Regions from separate parts of the Cytobacillus sp. FSL R7-0680 genome, predicted to be linked through region 4. Evidence: riboswitches for the same ligand, from Rfam matches in the RefSeq annotation. Region 4 holds a riboswitch; each other region holds the start of a gene.
What was found. A riboswitch is a leader RNA that binds a small molecule or an ion and turns the genes downstream of it on or off. The one in region 4 is predicted to bind cobalamin.
Positions count from the first base shown of each region.

Region 1 (6,176 bases), 380 kb from region 4:
TCTAATTGACTACGCATGATAGACTTCATAATATCGATAGCAGGAATTTCCTTCTTCGATAGCTCTTCATTATTGACGCATTCTAGATATTTCATTCTAAAAGTACCTGCACCAACTTCTTCATCATAATAATCTTCTAGTGAGAAGCCCATTTTTTGTCGAACCTCATGTGGGTCAAATAAATACCAGTTACTACGCTCTTCTACTTTTTCCATGAATAAATCAGGTAGACATACACCGGTAAATAAATCATGTGTACGTAATCTTTCATCACCATTATTTAACTTTGCATCAAGGAAAGAGAAGATATCCTTGTGCCAAACGTCTAAATAAACGCTAATTGCCCCTTGTCTTTGTCCAAGTTGATCGACACTTACAGCTGTATTATTTAGTTGTTTCATCCATGGAAGCACCCCAGATGAAGCGCCTTTGAACCCTTTAATCATACTACCTCTACTACGAATCTTACCTAAATAAACGCCGATTCCACCACCATTTTTAGATAGTGCAGCAATGTCTGTATTACTGTCATAAATTGAATCTAGACTATCATCAACTGTTTCGATAAAGCAGCTAGATAGTTGTCCCCAATTCTTACCTGCATTAGATAAAGTTGGTGTAGCTACGGTCATAAATAAGTTACTCATTGCCCAGTAAGCTTCTTTTACTAATTGCAGCCGATTTTTTTCTTCTTGATGCATAAGAATCATTGCAATAACCATCCAGCGTTCTTGAGGCAATTCAAAAATCCTCTTTTGGCGATCTTTTGCTACATAACGATCCGTAAGCATTTTGATCCCGAGATAAGTAAAGAGCTGATCTCTTTCAGGGACAATTTCTTTGCCTAATTCATCAATTTCTTCTTTTGTATAACTAGATAATAAAATAGGACTATAAATATCAATATCACTTAATTGTTGAATTAAAGAATGAAAATCACCATAAGCCTGACCACTGTACCCTCGGTTCTCAGCTGCTTGTTGATAAATCTTCTTTAAATATAAATGGGCAGCCACATATGTCCAATCAGGTTCATTAACATTTATGTAAGAAAGACATTCTAGTATTAACTGATCGTAGAAACTATCTAACTCTAAGTGATTTAATTGATCTGCACGCTTTTCTAACGCACTAATTGGTAAGTTGTTGAATTGTTGATATAATTGTTCAAAATTGACTGTCGTATCAATCATTGTTTTCAAATTCCTTCCTCCTTCAAACTATTTCTATCAAATTTAGGCATAAAAAAAACCGCCCCAGTTACACCTTGAGCGGATCAAACGACAGTATAAATACAAGTGTACAATACACTCTTTTCATCAACTGTCGTTTCATCTTCTCAAGCCCCGAAGAATTGAAACTTTTGATTAAGAAGGCAGGTATCCTGGCTTGTGTATCAATCTACTAAGAGCCTTCCCATTCTTTCAAAAGAACAGTGGTTTCCTCTTTTCGTCACACTTACAGTTGCGGGTACAGCTCCGGCTTATCCGGATTCCCATTTTAAGTCCATTTGGACTCCTTCAACCAATTACTATATGTAGTTGTTAAGAAGTAAAAAAATAACTATATATTGTATCTGAGATTGTATGAGTAATCATATCACATCATTTCATAGAATACAATTTATTTCTTTTATCTAAATCTAAAATATACATTTCGTTCTTTTAGCGGTAAATTTAAGACCATAATAAATAATAGCATTTCTTATTTGTGTAAAAAAGTCTTGAAATCCATTAAAAATTGTTCAAGCTGACCAACTCTACTTTTTTACCTTCAAACGAGTATGCTTAAACCAGAAAAGTAATAGTTTTTTGGTAAATAAATTAAAAAATCATAGAATTGTTGAAATAAATCAATGGTGTTAAAGTTGTGGGGCAAAAATTAATTAAAGGTATATTCCATATTAAAAGAAAATAATTTATCTTAAAGGACAAAATTTTTTTACCAATCTTCTTCATGTCTTCTATAAAAATAGAAAAACAAACTAACTATTTAAATTAGCTTGTTTTTCTCATTCAGTTTATTGTATAGAATGTTTTTTAGAAATTCATACGGAACTTGTTATTTTTATCTTACACGTTGCAAACGAAGTGCATTTAATACAACGGACACAGAGCTAAACGCCATCGCAGCACCTGCTAACCATGGTGCTAAGAAACCTGCAGCTGCAATAGGAATACCGATTGTATTATAGCCAAACGCCCAAAAAAGATTCTGTTTAATATTACGAATGGTTTTTTTACTCATCATGATTGCATCAGCAATACTATTTAGATCACCACGCATAAGTGTAATGTCTCCTGCTTCCATGGCAATATCTGTACCTGTACCGATAGCCATGCCGATATCGGCAGTTGCTAATGCTGGGGCATCGTTAATACCATCTCCTACCATCGCTACCTTTTTCCCTTGACTTTGTAGCTTTCTTACTTCTTCTGCTTTCGTTTCTGGTAAGACTTCTGCAATGACTTTTGATATACCTACTTCTTTAGCAATGGCTTGTGCGGTTAACTGGTTATCTCCAGTCATCATAATAACTTCTAACCCCATATCATGTAGCCTTTGAATCGCTTCGTTTGATGAATCTTTTATCGTATCAGCTACAGCAAGGAGGCCTTTTGCTCTACCGTTAATAGCCACAAGCATAGCTGTTTTTCCTTCACCTTCTAATTCTTTCATTTGTTTCGAGAACCAAGAGGAGTCTATCCCATTCTCTACCATTAATCTAACTGTACCAATCAGTACATCTTTTCCTGTAACTTTCGCAGAGATACCATAACCCGGTAGCGCTTCGAAATATTCACTTTTTACTTTTTCTATATTTCTCTCCTCTAACCCTTTCACAATGGCTTCAGCAAGAGGGTGTTCAGATGACTTCTCACTCGCAGCAACAATGGAAAGGAAATGGGCCTCATTTGTTCCAGGCTCGACTATGATATCGGTTAATACAGGCTGACCATTTGTAACAGTACCTGTTTTATCAACCACAACAGTTGTAATTTCATGTGTCATCTCGAGATGCTCTCCACCTTTAAATAAAACACCCATCTCGGCTGAACGGCCAGACCCTGCCATAATTGAAGTAGGCGTCGCTAATCCTAGTGCACAAGGACAAGCAATGACGAGTACAGCAATCATTTTTTCTAACGCACTAGCTACATCACCCGGTTGCAAGAAAAGAAACCATATACAGAAGGTAACAAGGGCAATAGCTACCACAATGGGAACAAAGATGCCCGAAATCTTATCGGCTAACCGCTGAATAGGTGCTTTTGACCCTTGTGCTTGCTCGACTACTTTAATAATTTGCGCAAGCGCTGAATCTTTTCCAACCTTTGTTGCTTCAACTGTTAAATGGCCATTTTTGTTTACAGTTGCTCCTATTACTTCATCACCAGCTTTCTTATCAACTGGCACGCTTTCTCCTGTTAACATTGATTCGTCAACTGCTGAATGCCCTTCAATGATTACTGCATCTACAGGAATTCTGTCACCAGGCTTAATGATAACCATATCGCCTTGCATTACTTGCTCAACAGGGACAATGGTTTCCTTCCCTTCTTTTAATACAACGGCTTTTTTAGCCTTTAAATTCATTAATTTTTTTATTGCTTCTGATGATCTTCCTTTTGCACGTGCTTCAAATAATTTCCCTAACAAAATAAGGGTAATAATAATCGCACTCGTTTCATAATAGAGCTCAACATGACGACCATGTGTTGCATTCATCGATTGTAATGTTAGAAACAAACTATAAAAGTAAGCTGCAGAAGTACCTAATACAACAAGTACATCCATATTCGCGCTACCAGATTTCAATGATTTATATGCACCAGTATAAAATTGCCAACCGATAATAAATTGTACAGGTGTCGCCAAAATTAACTGTATCCAAGGGTTCATTAAAAAATCTGGTAGAAAAATGAATGAAGTGAATTCAAAATGCCCAACCATCGTCCAAAGTAATGGTAGAGAAAGGATAGCAGCAGCGATAAATTTCTTTTGCTGCTTTTTAATATGCTGTTCCCTCACATCATTTGCACTGGCTGTTGTTTTTAGCGAAGCGCTATACCCAATCTTATCTACCTTTGCAATAATTTCTTCAACTGAAACCTGTTCAGGATTGTATTCTACAGTACCTGTTTCTAAAGCTAAGTTCACGTTTGCCTGCGCAATACCGGACTGTTTATTTAAAACTTTTTCGATTCGCGCAGAACAAGCAGCACAAGTCATTCCTGAAATATCAAACTCAGCTTTCTCTAAAACAACTTCGTAGCCTAGATCTTTAATCTTCTGCTGAAATGCATGTTCTCCTACTATTTGAGGGTTATAGGAAATGGTTGCTATTTCAGAAGTGAGATTCACATTCGCTTCGTTTACACCATCCATTTTACTTAACCCTTTTTCGATTCGCGCAGAACAGGCAGCACAAGTCATTCCCGTAATTGGCAAATGAATTTTTTGGTGAGAATCGTCTTGATTAGACATATGCTCCTACCACACCTTTCTTTAAATACTATACCCTACTACCCTATATAAACATTTAAAATAAATCGTGCAAAGCTGCACGATTAAGATTTAACTTCATAACCTTGATCATCAATTGTTTCTTTAATTTGATCAAGCTTTACAGATGAAGCATCAAAAGCAACTTTGACTTCTTTTCTATTTAAATCTACTTTAACCGTGTCTACTCCTTTAAGTTCACCAACACTACTTTCCACCGCTTTCACACAGTGACCACAAGACATTCCTTCTACATGTAAAATTACGTTTTCCATGTTTAAAATCCTCCTATTTTTTCATTAATTTTTGAATTGTAATAAGAAATTCATCTAACACTTCTTCGTCACCTTCATTTATCCGATCAATGACACACCCTTTTAAATGACCTTCAAGTAAAATCTTAGCGACACTATTTAAGGCAGATTGTGTTGCGGATATTTGTGTAATCACATCATCACAATACGTATCTTTTTCAATTAGACCTTTAATACCTCGAATTTGTCCTTCGATACGATTCAATCGAGTGACTAAATTCTTTTTTACTTTATCTGAATGATGACTTCGTCTATCTGCATGCTCTAGGCACATTGTTTCTTCTCTTACCTGATCTTCTTCATATCCCATTGAATCGCCTCCCTTACACATATTATATTATACCCCGGTACCCTATGTAAAGTGAAAGAAATTTTAAATATGGTTCATTTCTCCACTATAAATAAAAAGGTAGGTAGCAGTATCTACCTACACTCTAACATGTTGAATTGTAATTACACTTCATTAAGGTCTGAAATATCTACTTCTGTTCTTTCTTCTAAAGGAATTCCTCTTAAATGAACAGTAACTGTTTTATCATCTTCATGTAACTTATCTATCCATACAGAAGTTCCATTGTATTGAACTTCTACATCACTCGATGATGAAAGTATTTGTTTTATCCTCTTTGTTTCCATATGATTCACCTCTCATAATTGATAAATATATTCTTTAACATTTTAGCCTTTTTATACATTTCGAAAGGAACTCATTTGTTGATGAAGGACTTCTCGACAATATACAATTAAGGTTACTAAGAGATGAAAGGTCTTAACAATGGATTGATTTTAATTTATTCATTTATATCGTGTAAGTTGAAAGGGAAAAGGCAAAATTGAATAAACAGAAAAGAGATGAGTTTTCATCTCTTTTCTACTGAAATATTTCAAAAGCTCTTCTTTTACATATTGATCTTTTCTTTTAGAGGAACGGCTGGACCAAACAGTTCAAGATGAATATGCGAATTTTCCACACCTAACATCAATAATTGTTCCTTCATATTTTCCATAAAATTGATAGGACCACATAGATAGTACTCTGCTTCCTCACTAATATGTTGCATTAAATCCTCACTATCTAATCTGCCCTCGTCATCACTATATTTTACTAGGAAACGCCCATTTTCAATTCCTGCTATCAACGGCCTCACTTCATCTCCAAACGCATGTAAGTTTTTGTTCTTACAACTATGAAGGAAACTTACTTCTCGCTTTGTCCCTTCTAATGAATGAAGCATACTCAATAATGGTGTGGTTCCAACACCACCACTGATGAATACCACTGGTGTCTCTGCTTGGGATGATAATACAAATTCACCAGCTGGTGCACTAACATCCAAACTGTCTCCTATTTGCACA
Region 1 covers NZ_JBBPAO010000001.1:1,607,940-1,614,115, forward strand. Annotated here, with positions in the region: gene MKY26_RS07930 (ribonucleoside-diphosphate reductase subunit alpha) at 1-1,193, opposite strand, end outside; cobalamin riboswitch at 1,358-1,535, opposite strand; gene MKY26_RS07935 (heavy metal translocating P-type ATPase) at 2,068-4,488, opposite strand; gene copZ (copper chaperone CopZ) at 4,572-4,781, opposite strand; gene MKY26_RS07945 (metal-sensitive transcriptional regulator) at 4,795-5,130, opposite strand; gene MKY26_RS07950 (H-type small acid-soluble spore protein) at 5,274-5,456, opposite strand; gene hmpA (NO-inducible flavohemoprotein) at 5,720-6,176, opposite strand, start outside.
Region 1: linked by a shared signal. The riboswitch ahead of MKY26_RS07930 (ribonucleoside-diphosphate reductase subunit alpha) and the one ahead of MKY26_RS06195 (acyl-CoA dehydrogenase family protein) in region 4 are both predicted to bind cobalamin.

Region 2 (6,176 bases), 2.7 Mb from region 4:
AGAGACAACCCCAACTAATTTTCTGTCTTGATCTATCACGTATAAATAATTAATCGTTTCAGCATATTCTGCAAAGGATTTTAACTTCTCTACTGCTTCTCGGACTGTGTAATAATCACGAATCCATACAAAACGGTTAGTCATTAAGCGCCCGGCAGTTTCTGGTGGATAGGTCATCATATTCTGAATGATGCGAGATTCACTTTGTTTCATACCGGCAAGGAGACCTTCTATTTTCTCAGCTGACATATCATGAAGTAAAAGGGCGAGGTCGTCATTGTCCATTAGATCCAAGACTTTTCCTGTTTTCTCATTTTCTAATTTATTTAAAACCTCAAGCTGCATGTCTTTATTCAATTCCTCTAGCAACTGGGCAAGGCGGTCAGCAGTCATAAATAATAAGAAGCGCTTCTTATGCTTTTCAGGCAGATGATCATAAGCTTGAGCAATATCATACGGTTGCAGTTCATCTATAATCCTGTTAAATTCTTTTTGTTTATTATCTTTTAATGCTTTGATGATCAATAAAGCGATTTGGTTTTCTGTCATCGTCTGAATCATAAAGGTCAAGTCCTTTCAACCGAGGATATACCTTAAATTGTAAACGGAGATTATATGCTTATCTTACCATTCTTTTACTGGGAAAATCATGATTTCTTAAAGTAATGTATGATTTAAAAGTTAAGATTGTATGCTAATCCATTAGTTATTTTCATAGTATGTGTTAGAAGTGGATTGTTATCATTGGTTTGATATAAAAAGGTTTTTTTAGGGTATGAACAAAACTCAGGAATTGAAATAGTTATTTTGTAATGTTTTTTTAATAATCGTATTTCCTTATCTTTGCTAAAATGAAATGGATGAAATGACGCATTGTATCGGTTGTTTATGATTTACATGTAGTTAGTATAAATTATTGCAGTAAAACGAAATAGTTGTGTGGTATGAGGGTAATAACAAAGGTGGTACAATTTAATTTGCTCTTCGTCTTTCTATTTTCAGTTCGGAGGTTTCTAAATTGCGAAAGAAAAATCATAGTGTTCGAGATCTCATCTATATCTTATTAAACGAAAAGGACCAGTCCGTTATTTCTTATGGAATTGAATTTTCTGAGTTTATGCAATCATTACAGAACAGGACAGGGCATCTTCTATTAGTGAAGCATCAGTATGATAATGGGGAACTGAATGTACATACCATGTTTGATTGGGTGGCTCATGAAGACCTGCCAGCACTAATAAACGAAGATGTTTATAGTTATGGTGATTTTTGCTGGATAGATTTCGAGGAGGAAGAATCGTTAAATGAATTGCCTGCTCAAGCAATTGCTGAGCTCCTATATCTTAGTCATGTAAAGGAGCATTTAAAGAAACCTTTCTATAACCATTTAAGCAATCGTTATTGTTATTTAGCGCATGATGACGGTTGGTTAAATAAGGTCTATTACCGAGACTGGCAGGACTTTTACAAAATGCTTGGCGACGTTGCTGCTATGAAGATGGAGCATTTAAAAGTAGAAAAATCTTTATTAGGCCTAAAAAAGAAAAAAACATATCCGCAAGTTCCAGAAGGCGCGTTAAGGGCATTAAGAAATTTAATGAAGGAAGGCCTGGTAATTTCTTTTGAACAGAGTGAGCAGACACGTACAAAAATTAATATACCGCTCTGGACAGTTGGAGATTTCGCTAATATGGATGATATGTATGATGAGTTCGAAGCAATGAGGAAGGAAGCCACTCCAGACGTGAGATTGGTTTTTGATAAAAAACTGAAAGAATGGCAAGTAACTGATTCATAAAAATAATAATGCACCACAAAATATGATAAGGTATAATAAAATCGACAGAAAATTGTAGATTTAAGGAAATAGGTGTCAATTTTTGACTTAATAGGGGAAATTGGTGTAAAACCAATGCGGTCCCGCCACTGTAACTGGTTAATAAACAAAGAAAACTGCTATATATGTTGTATAGGAGGAGCCTTTGATTATAAACCATAAGCCAGGAAACCTGCCTATCTTCCATAAACACTGTAACCTACGAGGATAGGGGGTGTTTGGTAAGGCTTCTTTGTCGTGATTATTCCTTCCAAACATCTCCTACTAATGGGGATGTTTTATATTTTAAGGAGGGTCAATCATGAAGAAATGGTATTTATTTTTAGTCTCGATTCTACTATCAGCAGGTATTCTTGTTGGATGTGGGAATGACACAGCTGAACCGAAAAAAGATGGAGAAGAGAAGGTTGAAGAGAGTACTGAAACTAGCGCTTTTCCTGTAACATTAACGGATGCTGCGGATCAAGAAGTGGTGATTGAAGAAGAACCAGAAGCGATTGTTTCATTAATCCCGAGTAATACTGAAATCGCTTTCGAATTAGGGTTAGGTGAGAAGGTAGTCGGTGTATCTGATTTTGATAATTATCCAGAAGAAGTAGCTGATATTGAAAAAATCGGTGGACAAGAATTTAATGTAGAAGCAATTATTGCTTTAAATCCAGATGTTGTATTAGCACATAATTCAGGAGCGCATAATAGTACTGAAGGCTTAGATCAATTAAGAGATGCTGGTATTCCTGTTCTTATTGTCAATGATGCACAGAATTTTGAAGAAGTATATGATTCCATAGAAATGATTGGTAAAGCAACAGGAGCAACAGAAGAAGCAAATCAAACAGTTGAGGAAATGAAAACCCGTTTGGCAGAAATTGAAGAAAAAGCAAAGTCTGTTGAAGAGAAAAAATCTGTCTTTGTAGAAATCTCTGCAGCTCCTTCTTTATATACTGCCGGTCAAAAAACATTTATTGATGATATGCTCAATTTGATCCAAGCGGAAAATGTAATTGAAGAAGAAGGTTGGCCACAAATTGACGAGGAAGCTGTCATCGAAAAAAATCCTGATGTGATTATCACTACATACGGGTATTATACGGAAAATGCGGTAGAAACCCTTTTAAGTCGAGAAGGTTGGCAAGATGTAACAGCCGTTAAAGAGAAGCAAGTCTATGATGTGCACTCTGATAAGGTAACTCGTACAGGTCCTAGACTTGTAGAAGGAGTAGAGGAGCTTGCAAAAGCGATTTACCCAGAAGTATTTAAATAATAGAGGTGTTGCTTATCTCTGTGCGTTCGTTTTCTTATGTGTAGCAATGATGATGGGGATTTCTATAGGGACTGTTTCAGTGCTACCGTTAGATATATTCAATATCATTGGAGCGGAAATCTTACGTTTACCGATAAGAAATGATGTTAATCCAATGCATAGTAATATTGTTATGAATATTCGCTTGCCTAGAGTAGTATTGGCGGGCTTCGTCGGGGCATCACTTGCAATAGCAGGTGCTGCCTTTCAAGGTTTATTAAGGAACCCTTTAGCAGACCCTTATACATTGGGGGTGTCTTCAGGAGCTTCTGTTGGTGCTGTATTAACGATCTTTCTCGGTTTATCCATTCCGTTTGTTGGCACCTTTACTTTACCGTTATTTAGTATTACAACAGCTTTTCTAACGATAATTGTTGTCCTTTTCTTTGCGCGACAAATTGATCGTGGCATGAGAGTAGAGACAATCATTTTAACCGGTATTATCTTCAGTTCTTTTCTAGGTGCATTTATTTCCTTAATGATTGCTTTAACCGGGGATGAACTGAGACAGATTATTGGGTGGTTGTTAGGAAGCGTATCGATGAGAGGTTGGGACTATGTTCAAATCATCCTTCCTTTCTTTATCATTGGTTCTGCGATGCTCATTGCCAATAGCAAGGAATTAAATGCGATGTCATTCGGCGAAGAAAGAGCTCGTCATATCGGGGTGAATGTACAGAAACGTAAGATGATGGTCTTAATTGCCGGATCGATTTTAACTGGTGCCGCTGTAGCAGTGTCAGGTACAATCGGATTTGTCGGCTTAGTCATTCCGCATCTGACCAGATTGCTATGGGGACCAGACCATAGACACTTGCTCCCTTTATCGATGATGACAGGTGCGGGGTTTTTAATACTTGCTGATTTATTTGCAAGAACAGTCATTTCACCTACTGAGTTACCTATTGGTGTCATTACTGCGTTAATTGGTGCACCAGTTTTTGCTATCATTCTAATTAAAAGAAGAGCGGAAGGCAGAGGATAATGTGATGATGTATAGCTTACGAAAAATTAACGGTGGTTATGGAGGCAAGCAGGTCATTCATGATGTTTCCTTTGAAGTAGAGAAAGGACAGTTATTCGGCATACTTGGACCGAATGGGAGCGGCAAGTCGACAGTTTTAAAGATGCTAAGTGGTCTTATACCGGTCACATCTGGTGAAGTTTATTTAAAAGATCAACCAGTACAAAATTATAACACGAAGGAAATAGCGAAAATCGTTGCTGTCCTACCTCAACATGCCGAACATAGTTTTTCTTATACAGTAAAGGAAATTGTATCACTTGGCCGCTATGCTCATCAAAGTGGCTGGTTCCAAACATGGTCTGAAGATGATGAAGAAGTGGTTCAACGATCGATGAAACAAACAGGCGTACAGCATTTTGCACATAAAAATATTACTGAGCTATCAGGTGGAGAGAGACAACGTGTGTTTTTGGCACAAAGTCTCGCACAAGAACCAGAAATATTATTACTTGATGAGCCAACCAATCATTTAGACTTATCCTATCAAAAAGAATTGCTAGATATGTTAAAAGAATGGACTGAGAAAAAGGGTTTAACGGTCATATCCATTTTTCATGATTTAAATTTAGCCGGTTTATATTGTGATCAAATCGTTTTATTAAATGATGGAAAAATAGTCTGCAATGATAAACCTAATGAAGTATTGCAAGAAGCACGTATTATAGAAGTTTATGAGACTGAAGTGAAGAAGCACGGCCACCCGAAAGTACCAGCACCTCAAGTAGTCCTAATACCTGAGGAGAAATGGCATAATGAAGAGATTATTACACCTGCTATATTAATGGTGAATGAAGAATATATTACACTTCAGTCTGCCCAACCTCTAAGGGTAATGTCATCAGGAGTTGTTGGTTCTGGTATTGGCTGGTATCAAACATTTGTTAATCGCCATGTTGATAAAAGTTATAACTGTGATGATTTTTATGAGGAGATGGTAGATTTTCTTATAGAAAAAGGGTTTGAGCCTTCGGAAACGGTTGGTATGATGACAGCGGTATATACGGATGATGTGATCTACGAATTTTACGAAATGGATCTGTTCTCTGTGTTGATCGTGGTCACAGCAGGTGTAGGAAACGCTGTCGATGCTTCGATGGCAAGCAAACATAGAGAGGTAGTAACCCCAGGCACTATAAATAGTTGGATATTTGTCAATGGTCATCTTTCTGAAGAGGCATTTATTCAAGCAATGATGACGGCAACTGAAGCGAAAGCAAAAGTATTAATGGATTTAGAAGTAAGAGACAAAGAAACGGGGACAGTTGCCACGGGCACATCTACGGATAGTATATTAGTTGCTGCAACACAAAGTGGAGAGAAAATAGATTTCGCTGGAACAGTTACACCCCTAGGAAAAATAATTGGAAAAGGTATTTACGAATGTACACAAAAAGCGATTCACAAGAGTCGTAAAAGAAAAAAGGAAACAGATGATGATTGAACATTTAATCGCATTAACAGTAGCAGTGGTCATTGACCGATTCATAGGTGACCCACCGCAATGGCCGCATCCTGTAAAGTGGATGGGTTCTTTAATAGGATTTTTAAGGAATAAATGGAATATAGGGGAGCATAGAAAATGGAAAGGTGTAGCTATGATAACAACAGTCTTATTGATTGTATTAGTTATATCGATAAGTATTGTGGTGATTGCTTATGCTGTCCACCCTATCGTTGGAATATTATTTGAGGCGGTGTTAATCGCAACTACCATCGCCCAAAAGAGTTTAAAGGAAGCGGCAATAGAAGTGTACGAGCCTTTAAAGAAGGAACAAATAAGTGAAGCAAGGCAAAAGCTTTCATATATTGTTGGTAGGGATACAGAAGAGCTAGATGAAGCGGAGATTGTTAGGGGAACAGTTGAAACAGTAGCAGAAAATACAAGTGATGGGATTACTGCCCCGTTGTTCTTTGCATTAATTGGTGGTGCACCATTTGCATTAGTTTATCGCGCTATTAACACTTGTGACTCAATGGTCGGTTATCAAAATGAGAAATACATTGATTTT
Region 2 covers NZ_JBBPAO010000001.1:3,911,054-3,917,229, forward strand. Annotated here, with positions in the region: gene mgtE (magnesium transporter) at 1-561, opposite strand, end outside; gene MKY26_RS19605 (hypothetical protein) at 1,019-1,798, shown strand; cobalamin riboswitch at 1,852-2,031, shown strand; gene MKY26_RS19610 (ABC transporter substrate-binding protein) at 2,139-3,101, shown strand; gene MKY26_RS19615 (FecCD family ABC transporter permease) at 3,067-4,125, shown strand; gene MKY26_RS19620 (heme ABC transporter ATP-binding protein) at 4,133-5,608, shown strand; gene cbiB (adenosylcobinamide-phosphate synthase CbiB) at 5,598-6,176, shown strand, end outside.
Region 2: linked by a shared signal. The riboswitch ahead of MKY26_RS19610 (ABC transporter substrate-binding protein) and the one ahead of MKY26_RS06195 (acyl-CoA dehydrogenase family protein) in region 4 are both predicted to bind cobalamin.

Region 3 (6,176 bases), on a different contig from region 4:
CTTATAGTGATATGTTGAAAAAAGCTATTGTACCTGGTCTAGAGGAAAAAGGATATAAAGTAACTGTCGTAGAGTTTAGCGATTATATCCAACCTAACAAAGCTTTAAATGAAGATGATATACAAGCTAACCTTTTCCAACATACAATTTACTTGGAGAATTTCGAGAAAGAAAATAACATGGACTTAGCACCATTAATTATTGTACCAACAGCCCCAATGGGGATTTACTCGAATGTGTTTAATTCAATTGATGAGATTAAAGACGGTGCAACCATTGCTATTCCAAATGACCCAACGAATGCAGCACGCGCTTTAAATACGTTAAATGACGAAGGTCTAATTACGATTGATGAAAACGCCGATCCACTAACAGTATCTGAAAAAGATGTGAAGGAGAATAAAAAGAATTTAGTTTTTCAACCGATTGAAGCAGGACAATTACCAAGATCTCTTGAGGGGGTGGATCTTGCTGCAGTTCCTGGTAACTTTGCGTTGGCAGCCGATATGGACTTATTAAGTGCATTAGCACTAGAAAATATGCTTGATGATTATCGCAACGTGGTTGCAGTTAAAGCAGACTTTGAAGATAAACAATATGCGAAAGACTTAAAAGAAGTGGTTGAGTCTGCAGAATTTGAAAAAATTATCGACGAAGAGTTTCAAGGATTTGGAAAGCCAGCGTGGATGGAATAACGAAGTAATAATAAGCAAGAAACCGGACAAAATTATATGGATTTGTCCGGTTTCTAATAATAGTTGTAGAATACTGTTAAACTTATCTGTGCATAATTTGTATTTTGGTCATTCCTGTACTTATGGATTGTCGAACAACTTTTTCATCCTGGTCATTGACGTTTTTCAACCATTTGTGAAATATTGGTTGTAAGCCGTAAAAGGAAGTGACTCTTCTATACATTTCATCTTTATTGAATTTTGTTTGATAAGATGCGAGAGCTTCTTTGGTGAATTGATCTCCGAAATCCCAATATAGCCCTGCAAAGTCAAACGCCGGGTCCCCTATTTGCGTATCTGTAAAGTCTATAATTCCTGATATTTCCTTTTTGCTTGGATGATAAAGGATATTGGCACTTGTTAGATCACCATGAATCACCACTTTTGCTTCTTTAAATTTTGACACCGCTAAAAACATTTTATCAATTTCTTCTTTTTCTGCGTCTTTTAAGAACGGAAATATTTTTTTAATCAGGGCTTGATGTAATTGCGCCCAATAATTTTCACTATGTAGTTCTTCTATGTTACATTTCTTTGCTTCATCTATATCCAGACGATGTAATTCTGTAAGAAATGTTCCTAGCCGCTTGGCTTCATATAAAGGAGGAGTAATCAATGAATGAGATAATGCTTGTCCTTTAATGAAGTGGTAAAAAACACCAATCATTTGTCCGTCTTTATTATAAAATGGAAGATAATTTGGTATTTCAATAATGGAAGAAAGATATGAGAGCTGGTGAAGTAGCTTTATTTCCTTTTTTATTTTCACTAATACTTGTTTTGTTTTTGGTATTCGGATGACATATGTTTGATTGACAATATAAATATGATGATCCCAACCAGAATGATTGCTTTCAATCTGTATTTCCTGAAGATGCGGGAGATGGTTTTTAATTAATTCCTTCATGGAACAGTCTCCTTTTTTATTATTTTGTATAAATCGTTTTTTTGAGGGGGAAAATAGGCGAGACATCTTATAAAAGGGGAGTGAAAGCAATGGAAAAAAAGTATGATAATCAAGTGGATGAGAAAATTATTGCTGCTCAAAATGAAGCTCAACAATACAATCAAATGGATACAGAATTAGAACAGTCAGAAGAAGTACAAGCAGCAATGGAGAAAAGTTATGAGTATGAAGTGACGAATCAACAACCGACATATGAACCGAATAAACCATTTTAATTAGAAAGAAGAGACTTCCATTACGTGGAGTCTCTTCTTTCATTATAGCATACCTTATTTTACATTGATGCTGTTTGATGTGTCTGTTTACTCCCATTATGTTCGGTTCGTCCATAAACTAAAAAGTAAAGAATAATTGAAGCAATCGACACTATCCCCATGTAAATGTATAACATACTGTAGCCAGTTATAGGAATCAGTAAACCTAATAAATAGGGTCCAAAACCTAAACCACCATCGAGAAAGATAAAGAAGGTGGAAGTAGCTAGCCCCATGCGATGGGGTGGCGTTAATTTGACCGCAATCGCTTGTGTACAAGACTGCATATTACCAAAGCCTAAGCCAATCAAAGCCCCCGCCACTAATAACATAACACCATTTGATGAATTACTAAGTAAGAATAGACCTACTCCAAATAAAATGAACGCTGGATACATCACGTAATTTGCCCCTTTGCTGTCCATTAATTTACCAGTGAAAGGACGGGATAGTAAGACAGCGATGGCATAGACAAAGAAGAAAAAGCTAGCAGCATTTACTAAGTCCTTTTCAATTGCATAAAAGTTAATAAAAGACAAGACGCTTGAATAACAAAATGCGACTGTTAATGTGACGAGTGCAATTGGAAGTGCCTTTGGTTCAATAAAGCTAGATAATTGAAAACCAGATGATTGAAATTGAGCTTTTTGATCTTCAGTTAACTCTTTCACATTCACAGTTAACCCGATAAGTAGGCCAATAATACCAAGAATCAAACAAAAAATGAAAATCGTATGAAAAGTTGTGTATTGACTCATTAACATACCGATAAAAGGTCCTATTGCTGTCGCTAAAGTATTACTCATACTAAAATAGCCGATTCCTTCACCTTTCCTTGTTTGCGGTATAACTGAAGCGACAATTGTACCACTTGCTGTACTTGCCATCCCTAATGTTAAACCGTGGATAAAGCGGGTAATAAGTAAGAAATTGACATCAATTTCAATAAAATAAAGACTTGTTGATAAACTAAATAATAGTAAGCCAATGATTAAAGTCTTCTTCCGTCCAATACGATCAATATATTTACCGATAAACAATCTTCCTACCAATGTTCCTATAATAAATATGCCAGTAACTAAGCCAGCTTGGCTGGCGGTCGCATGATGTGCTTCAACGGCATACACCGCAATCGTAACCATTAATAAATAAAACACTAATGTTAGAAAAAAGTTTACGGAAGAAACGGTGATAAAGTCCTTGGTCCATAATTTTTCTTTTGTTGAACTCATATTCTTTTCTTCCTCCTTACAAATTGCTTTTAATACTATCAAAAATACGAATACATTCTTCTTGTTCCTCAGGTGTGATTCCCTCTAATATTTCCATTTCGAACTGATCAATCGGAATGCGGATTTTTTTGTATATGCGTTCACCTTCGTTCGTTATTTTCATTTTCTTTTCACGTTTATCCATGCTTGGGATTTTTTCTACATATCCATATTCCTCAAGCTGATTTATGGTCCTCGTAACTGTTGGCTTTTCGACACCTTGATATGCAGCAATCTCTACTAAAGTTGTTGGACCAAAATGGTAGAGATAATAAAGGATTGTCCACTGTGCCCGTTGTAATTGATGTTTCGTTAATAAGCTGTTCAGTCTATTCTCAAAAGGGCGATAAAGCATCATAAAGTGATGAAAGAACCTTTGGCTAGCAATAATAATATTCACCTCATTTAAAATAGTTATCAATGGTAACTAATATACTATAACAAAAAGCCGTCTTGTCTGTCTATGGGCGATAGATTTTTTTCTGTAAAATGGTAAATGTTATGTTAAAATTGTATTTCTTTTAAGATATGTTTGTAGGCGACATTTAAATTGTTATAATAAAAAGTGTTAATTTTAAAGTGAAAAGTAGTGCGATTAAGAAAATAATTGTCAATTTTCTAAAATATTGATATATTTAAATAGAACAATTGAATATTTTCAAAAATAGGTGTAAATAGAATGCTCGCTTGTCTATTTACTTAAAAGGGAAGTACGGTTGGATTCCGTCGCTGTCCCGCAACTGTATTTGCGAGTGATATGAAAGATACCACTGTTTCCTAAAATTGGAGATGGGAAGGTTTCGTATCATGTTGACCATAAGCCAGGAGACCTGCCTGTTTAGTGTAAACATCAATTCCTACGTGGATATAGGAGGTGTTAAGTACGGGTAATGAATACATGCCAAGGTCGCATGTTTATTTTAGTATTCGTTTGAACTTAACAACTTCTTTCTAGAAGTTGTTTTTTTAATGGATTGATATGGTAAAAAGGTGAGCAAGAACGGAGGAAAAAGCTTTGTTTGGAACCGTTCCTTATTATGTGAACATAATGAAATCAACGATCATGATGAACAGCTATTCTGCTGAGAGTTATAGTTTAAAAAGAGTATTAGATCAGTATAAAGAAGACATCCGAACACTCTCTGTAGAAGAAGAGAAGATCCAAATATATTTAAGGAATGCTGAAAGGGCTTACAGCATTGTCAGGCACGATGTAATTGGATGGGAGGAAAATGATTGTGAGCATGGAGGAGAAGTATATACCAGGGTTAGAGGGAATCATAGCTTCTGAGACCAGCATCTCATTTTTAGATACTGTTCATGGAGAGATTGTCATAAAAGGTTATGACTTAATTCAACTTTCAAAAACGAAAAGCTATTTAGATATTATCCATTTACTTCTAGAAGATCAATTACCAACAGACGAGGAAAAAAATTCATTAGCTAATACGTTAAAGTCCTATTATGAAATACCAACGGCCGTAATGGAGGTTTTTACTCATTTACCAAAAGGAACACATCCAATGGATGGGCTCCGCACTGGCATCTCAAGCTTGGCTGGATATGATTCGACCTTAGATGATAGGTCGAAGCAAGCAAATAAAGAAAGAGCTTATCGTCTACTTGGCGGAGTTCCGACAATTGTAGCTAACAGTTATCGTATATTACAAGGTCTGGAGAGAATTGAACCGGATAAATCCCTATCATATAGTGCCAACTTTTTCTATATGTTAACTGGTAGAGTACCTTCCGATTTAGAAGAAAGAGTATTTGACCAATCATTACTTTTATATAGTGAACATGAAATGCCAAACTCAACATTTGCAGCAAGAGTAATTGCTTCCACGCAATCCGATCTATTTGGAGCGTTAACGGGCGCAGTTGCAAGTTTAAAAGGTAGCTTGCATGGCGGTGCAAATGAAGCGGTTATGTACATGTTGAATGAAGCGGAAAGTGTCGCTGGCGTGGAAGGTCTCTTCTATAAAAAACTATTTAAAAAAGAAAAGATTATGGGCTTTGGTCATAGAGTTTATATGAAAAAAATGGACCCAAGAGCATTAATGATGAAGGAAGCTCTACAGGAGTTATCCATACAAAATGGAGATGATTCGTTGCTTCGAAAATGTGAAGCAGGAGAAAGAATCATGGAAGTTGAGAAAGGGCTATACCCTAATTTAGATTATTATGCCGCACCGGTTTATGGCATGTTAGGAATTCCTATCCCACTTTACACACCGATTTTCTTTAGTGCAAGAACGGTTGGTTTATGTGCCCATGTCATTGAACAGCATGAAAACAACCGCTTATTTAGACCGCGGGTCATTTATTCAGGTGCACGTCATACTTTACCAAATTGAGGAGGAGTACGAGTAAATGCTGAAAACGAATGAAAAGGTTGAAACCGATGTTATTTTAACGGAAATTGCTGATTATGTATTGGATTATGAAATAACAAGTGAAGAGGCTTATCGCACGGCACATTATATCTTGCTCGATACAATTGGTTGTGGAATATTAGCGCTTGATTATCCTGAATGTACAAAACTACTTGGTCCTGTTGTGCCAGGAACGGTTGTACCTAATGGAACAAGAGTCCCTGGTACATCATTTGAATTAGACCCCATTAGAGGTGCATTTAATATTGGCTGTATGATTCGCTGGCTGGATTACAATGATACATGGTTAGCTGCTGAATGGGGGCATCCTTCTGACAACCTTGGTGGTATTTTGGCAGTTGCAGATTATTTAAGTAGGCAACGTCTTTCAGTTGGTAAAGAGCCAGTTAAAATGATTGAAGTCCTGGAAATGATGATCAAGGCTCATGAAATTCAAGGAATATTAGCGCTAGATAATAGTTTAAATCGCGTGGGTTTAGATCATGTACTGTTTGTTAAAGTGGCAACAACTGCTGTTACGGCAAAGATGCTTGGTGCAACAAAAGAAGAGGTGA
Region 3 covers NZ_JBBPAO010000002.1:66,135-72,310, reverse strand. Annotated here, with positions in the region: gene MKY26_RS22450 (MetQ/NlpA family ABC transporter substrate-binding protein) at 1-695, shown strand, start outside; gene MKY26_RS22445 (aminoglycoside phosphotransferase family protein) at 778-1,641, opposite strand; gene MKY26_RS22440 (hypothetical protein) at 1,731-1,916, shown strand; gene MKY26_RS22435 (MFS transporter) at 1,976-3,187, opposite strand; gene MKY26_RS22430 (MarR family winged helix-turn-helix transcriptional regulator) at 3,204-3,647, opposite strand; cobalamin riboswitch at 3,876-4,078, shown strand; gene MKY26_RS22425 (hypothetical protein) at 4,242-4,517, shown strand; gene mmgD (citrate synthase) at 4,462-5,583, shown strand; gene MKY26_RS22415 (bifunctional 2-methylcitrate dehydratase/aconitate hydratase) at 5,600-6,176, shown strand, end outside.
Region 3: linked by a shared signal. The riboswitch ahead of MKY26_RS22425 (hypothetical protein) and the one ahead of MKY26_RS06195 (acyl-CoA dehydrogenase family protein) in region 4 are both predicted to bind cobalamin.

Region 4 (6,176 bases):
CGTCATTGCAAAAGTTTCATTTATCTCATTATGGTTGTACTGTTTTAAAGTGACCTGTAATTCTAACAAAATCTCATCTTCAATATGCTGAAGTAAATCAAATTGATCACGATAATGGCTATAAAAAGTAGAACGATTGATATCTGCTTTTTGACATAATTCTTTAATGGTAATGGATGAAATTATCTTTTCTCTTAATAATTCCATTAAACTTTCCTTTAACACCATACGAGTATATTGTTTCCGACGATCCAATTTTTTGTTCATCATGCCACCCTCACTTTTTTGAGAAATCCAACAAAGTACGCTTAAATGTTGGATGTTAAACATTTTTTACACAACTGTTTGTTGTTTATCTAACACAGTGGTATGTATAATGTTACTGTAAAAGAATTTCAACATCAAGAAGTGGGGAAGCCAATAATGATTGAGTTTATTATTCGTTATAAAAAATCTGTAACCATCATTTTCTTTTTGTTATCAGTGCTTTCTGCTATTGGATTTCTGTTTGTGAATGTTAATTATAATATGAAAGATTATATCCCAGCAGAAGCTGAATCTACCGTTGCTTTAGAAGTGATGGAAGATGAGTTTACTAGTGGCATTCCAAATACAAGCGTAATGGTTGAGAATGTAACAATCCAAGAAGCGCTCGTTATTAAAGAGAAATTAAATAAGGTTCAAGGTGTAACTGATGTGATGTGGTTAGATGATGCGATGGACATAAGAACACCAATAGAAACCGGAGACCAAGGCACAATAGAAAATTACTACAAAAATAATCACGCTCTTTATTCTGTCACCATTGAGAGTGGCAAAGAGGTCGAAGCAACAGAAGATATATATCAAATAATTGGTGAGAAGGGATCACTTATTGGCGAAGCTGCAAATACAGCTACGCAGCAGAAAATGACAGGGCAAGAAACGTTACTCGCTGCAGGGATACTTATTCCCATTATTATCATTATACTAGTTCTCTCGACAAACTCTTGGGTCGAACCGCTCTTTTTCTTAACGGCTATCGGTGTATCGGTAATTATTAATTTAGGGAGTAATGTTTTTATAGGAGAAGTGTCCTTTGTGACACAATCAGTCGCACCAATTTTGCAGTTAGCTGTTTCCTTGGATTACGCTATCTTTTTATTACATAGTTTTCAAGATTATCGTAAACAAGGGCATGAGCCAAATGAAGCTATGAAACTAGCTATGAAAGAATCGTTTAGTGTCATTGCCTCGAGCGCATCTACAACTCTATTTGGATTTATTGCATTATTGTTTATGGATTTTGAGATTGGATCAGACCTAGGTTTAAACCTTGTTAAAGGAATAATTTTAAGTTTTATAAGTGTGATGGTATTCCTTCCAGCACTTACATTATTATTCCATCATTGGATTGAAAAAACACAGCACAAATCATTAATACCAAATTTTAAAGGTATTGGAAAAAAAACATTAAAGTTAAGGTTTCCAGTCTTGATTTTCGTCTTACTTCTCATTATACCTAGCTTTTTAGCACAAAAAGAAACCTCATTTACTTATGGAATGGGGGATCAACCTGATAGTACTAGATTAGGGCAAGACATCCAAAAAGTAGAAGAAATATTTGGCGAATCAACCGCTGTAGTATTATTGGTACCTAATAATGAAATAGGTAAAGAAAAAGAAATGATTGAATCTATTGAAGAGGTTGACCATGTCTCAAATGTAATTGGATACGCGAATATGGTTGGCTCGACTATTCCGCAAGAATATTTGGAGGAGGAAGCAAAGGAACAATTCTTATCTAATAATTACAGTCGAATCATCATTAATACTGATGCAGGAACAGAAGGAGATATTCCTTTTCAATTAGTAGAAGAGGTAAGGGAAATAGGTACTAACTATTTTGGTAATCAAGCGTTAACTTTAGGCGAAAGTGTTGCACTTTATGATATGAAATCAACTGTTACAGAAGATAATTCTTTAGTAAATACTTTAACCGTTATCGCGGTTGGACTCGTGTTACTTGTCACATTCAAATCATTATCATTACCGATTATCTTATTATTAACAATACAATCTTCTGTTTGGATTAATCTCGCCATACCCTATTTTACCGATACGTCATTAGTATTTATTGGTTATCTCATCGTTAGCACTGTACAGCTTGCAGCAACGGTCGATTATGCCATTTTATTAACAGAGACTTATAAGCATAATCGTGGAAAGTTATCTCCAAAACAAGCGATGAGAAAAACAATTGATGAGAAATTATTTTCCATTATCGTTTCAGCGTCCATATTATCAAGTGTCGGATTTATATTATGGCTAACTTCCTCAAATCCAATCGTCGGTTCTATAGGATTATTATTAGGTAGAGGAGCATTGCTCGCGTTTTTACTCGTTATACTTTTTCTACCTGGATTATTATTACTATGTGATAAATTGATTCAAAAAACATCTCTTCAAATGGACTTTAGTAACAAGGAGGAAAAAAATGAAGATCATTAAATGGATGCTTATCACTGCTTCTCTATTTTTCTTTCCTGTGATGAATATACATGCAGAATCACAACCTGTTAAAGATGAAATGAGTAAAGGGAAAGTAGCAAACAAAAATGAAGTGATTTATGCTAACTTGCTAGCAGACGGTAACCTAACCGAATTATATGTTGTCAATTCTTTTGAAATGATAGAACCTGGTGTGATTGAGGATTTTGGAAATTACGAAAAAGTTAAAAATCTAACTGACACATCAAAAATTAGCAAAGAAAATAATCAGATCACATTACAAGCAAAAGAAGAAAATTATTATTATCAAGGAAACTTACCAAATAACTCTAAGTTACCTTGGCGTTTTACAATTAATTATTACCTTAATAATAAAAAGATTAATCCAGAAAATTTAGCTGGTAAATCTGGCGATATAAAAATGGAAATTGCTGTAGAAGCGAATGAAGGTAAGCGTTCTTCATTCTCTGAAAATTATATGCTGCAAATTAGCGTACCGCTGAACACTGAAAAATTTAAGGATATAAAAGCTGAGAATGCCACTGTTGCACAATCCGGCAAAGATAAGCAGCTCACTTTTACCGTTATGCCTGAGCAGGAAGAAGTATTTACGATTGAGGCAGAAACAAATCATTTTGAAACAGAAGGTGTGCAAATATCTGCTTTACCTGCTTCACTTGCCATTGATAGCCCAGATACTGAAGAATTGACGAGTGAATTTCACTCATTAACTGAGGCAATTGGTGACATTCATCATGGTGTCGGAGACTTAGAAATAGGAATGAATGAACTTTCATCAGGCTTACGGTCATTAGAGGGTGGGGCTGCACAATATAAAAAAGGACTAAATGAATTAAGTCAGTCTGGTGACCAATTAACTGAAGGATCAGCACAAATAAATAATACTTTATCTTTGATTAAAGATGAGATTAAACAAGCCAGTGGCGTGAGTGGTATTGGGGAACTCGAGAATGTAACAATCGATCTGCCTGAGGTGGCGGATAATTTAGAACAAGCAGCTAATGATGTAGACCAAGTAGTTGTTAATTATAATGAGGTAAAAACACAAATCAACCGTGCTCTGGAGCAGATACCAGATAACCAAATTTCAGATAAAGAGATAAATAAATTATATGAAAGTAATGCGAATAAAGAGGTAATTGATCAATTGGTAGAAACCTATAGAGGGACAAAAGCTGCTCAAGAAGTTCTACTACTAGCCAAAGATAACCTTACAGACATGGTTGAACCTCTATCAACCTTTAGTCAATCAATGAGAGAAGCAGCAGGTAACCTCCGTGCAATATCATCTAATATAGATGAATCTATTCTTCAAATTGACATTGATGAAGGGTTAAAACAATTGACATCTGGTGTTGAAGAAATGGTATCTAACTATAATCAATTCCACCAAGGGTTACTTGCTTATACAGGCGGTGTTTCTGAATTAAGTACATCAAATAATGACATCCATGAAGGAATTAGCGGTTCTCTATCTGGAGCTGAGCAACTAACGAAAGGAGCTGGCTCGCTTCATAATGGAACTGGACAATTACATGATGCAACTAAAGACATTCCTGAGGAGGTGACAAAAGAAGTTGATGAAATGATATCGCAATATGATAAATCTGATTATGAGCCAATTTCTTTTGTATCAGATAAAAATAATGATAAGTTGGAACTAGTCCAATTTGTCATTCAAACAGATAAGATTAAAATAAAAGATAACAAAGAAGATGTTAAAGAAACAAAAGATAAAGTAGGATTCTTCGAGAAACTTCTTAACTTATTTAAGTAAACTTGAAAAACACGCCTCTGCAATCTAGGAGGCGTGTTTCTCTTTTAGGGGGTAAATTTATTTAACCTTTCATGTTACATAAAACGAGGTCAAAATGAAGAATTTGACCTTTTTCTACTCGGGTTGTAGGAGTGGATTCAATCAATGAATCTAGCTTATATTGTGGTTGGAAGAAAAATGATAAAGAGCCTAACTTTTTCATCGTTTTAAGCTGAGAATACATATTCTAAAAAATAAATTGTAAATTTTCCGAAAAATTGATATATTGTTAGTGTGAAAACTAAATAAGCTAAATAAACAGGTGCTTGTTCATCAAGCTTAAAAGGGAAACCGGTTAGACTCCGGTGCTGTCCCGCAACTGTATTTGCGAGCGGATTGTACATAACCACTTATTCATTATTGAATGGGGAAGGAGCAAATCCGCCACGACCATAAGCCAGGAGACCTGCCTGTTTTAGCCAACATCATTACCTACGCGGATAGGGGGTGTTAAGTGCGGATAGAAGAACATGTATATAACACTACACATGTTTATTTGTTTGTCCACTCGTTACTTAACAACTTCTTTTAATAGGAGTTGTTTTTTGTTTGAAGGAGGTTTGCTTCTTACTACTGATTTGAGCAAGCGCTCAATCAAAGGAGATAGAAAGATGTAAAGGGAGTGCACGATGGCGAAGCTAAAAAAAACGCTAGAAGAAAAGGGAGATATTTTTTCTCCTGAAGATTTTCTTGAAGAGGAACAACTCATTGCACAAACGGCAGAATTATTTATTAAGAATGATGTGTTGCCCCAAATGGATTCATTAGAAAATAAGAACTATGAAGTGGCTAAGAATCTGTTTAAAAAATCAGGGGAACTTGGTCTACTTGCTATTGATGTACCTGAAGATTATGGCGGGTTTGCACTTGGTAAAAAATTATCCGGGCTTATTGCTGAAAAGATAGGATACGGTGGGGCTTTTAGTGTTTCCTATAATATTCATGTAGGTGTTGGCACATTACCGTATGTTTATTTTGGTTCAGAAGCACAAAAACAAAAGTATTTACCACAACTCATCTCTGGGGATTGGATTGGTGCTTATGCCTTAACGGAAGCAGGAGCTGGATCAGACGCACTTTCACCTAAAACAAGAGCTATTTACAACAGCAAGAGTGATAGTTGGATAATAAATGGGGAAAAACAATGGATTACCAATGCTCACATAGCAAATGTGTTTGTTGTGTTTTGCCAAACAAATGACGGGATGACTGCTTTTATTGTTGAAAAAAACACAGCAGGCCTATCGATTGGTGCAGAAGAAGAAAAGATGGGTATTCATGGATCATCAACAGCTACTCTTATATTGGAAGATGTCGTTGTGCCATCCGCTAATATACTAGGAGAAAAAGGAAACGGTCATCAAGTTGCCATGAATATATTAAATCTAGCTAGATTGAAGCTAGCTTTCTCGAATATTGGCACAGCTAAACAAGCCTTCAACTTTTCTCTTAGCTATGCGAAAGAAAGACAACAATTTGATAGAGCGCTGGTTGAATTTACGTTGATACAAGAAAAATTAGCTGAAATGGCGACATCTATTTATGCAAGTGAAAGTGCCGCTTATCGCACAGCAGATATGATTGATCAAGCTCCAACGGATGAAGGAATCACCTCTTTAAAAGCATTCGCAATGGAATGTGCCATAAACAAAGTACGATGCTCTGAAATGCTTGGGCATGTAACAGATGAGGCCGTTCAAATTCACGGTGGATACGGTTATATGAGAGATTACGATGTTGAGCGACTATATAGGGATGCTCGAATCAGTCGTATCTTTGAAGGAACAAACGAAATCAATCGCTTAACCATAGCAAAAAACTTACTTCACAAACACTCATCTAAAGGTAT
Region 4 covers NZ_JBBPAO010000001.1:1,226,647-1,232,822, reverse strand. Annotated here, with positions in the region: gene MKY26_RS06210 (TetR/AcrR family transcriptional regulator) at 1-270, opposite strand, end outside; gene MKY26_RS06205 (efflux RND transporter permease subunit) at 424-2,490, shown strand; gene MKY26_RS06200 (YhgE/Pip domain-containing protein) at 2,477-4,288, shown strand; cobalamin riboswitch at 4,571-4,755, shown strand; gene MKY26_RS06195 (acyl-CoA dehydrogenase family protein) at 4,957-6,176, shown strand, end outside.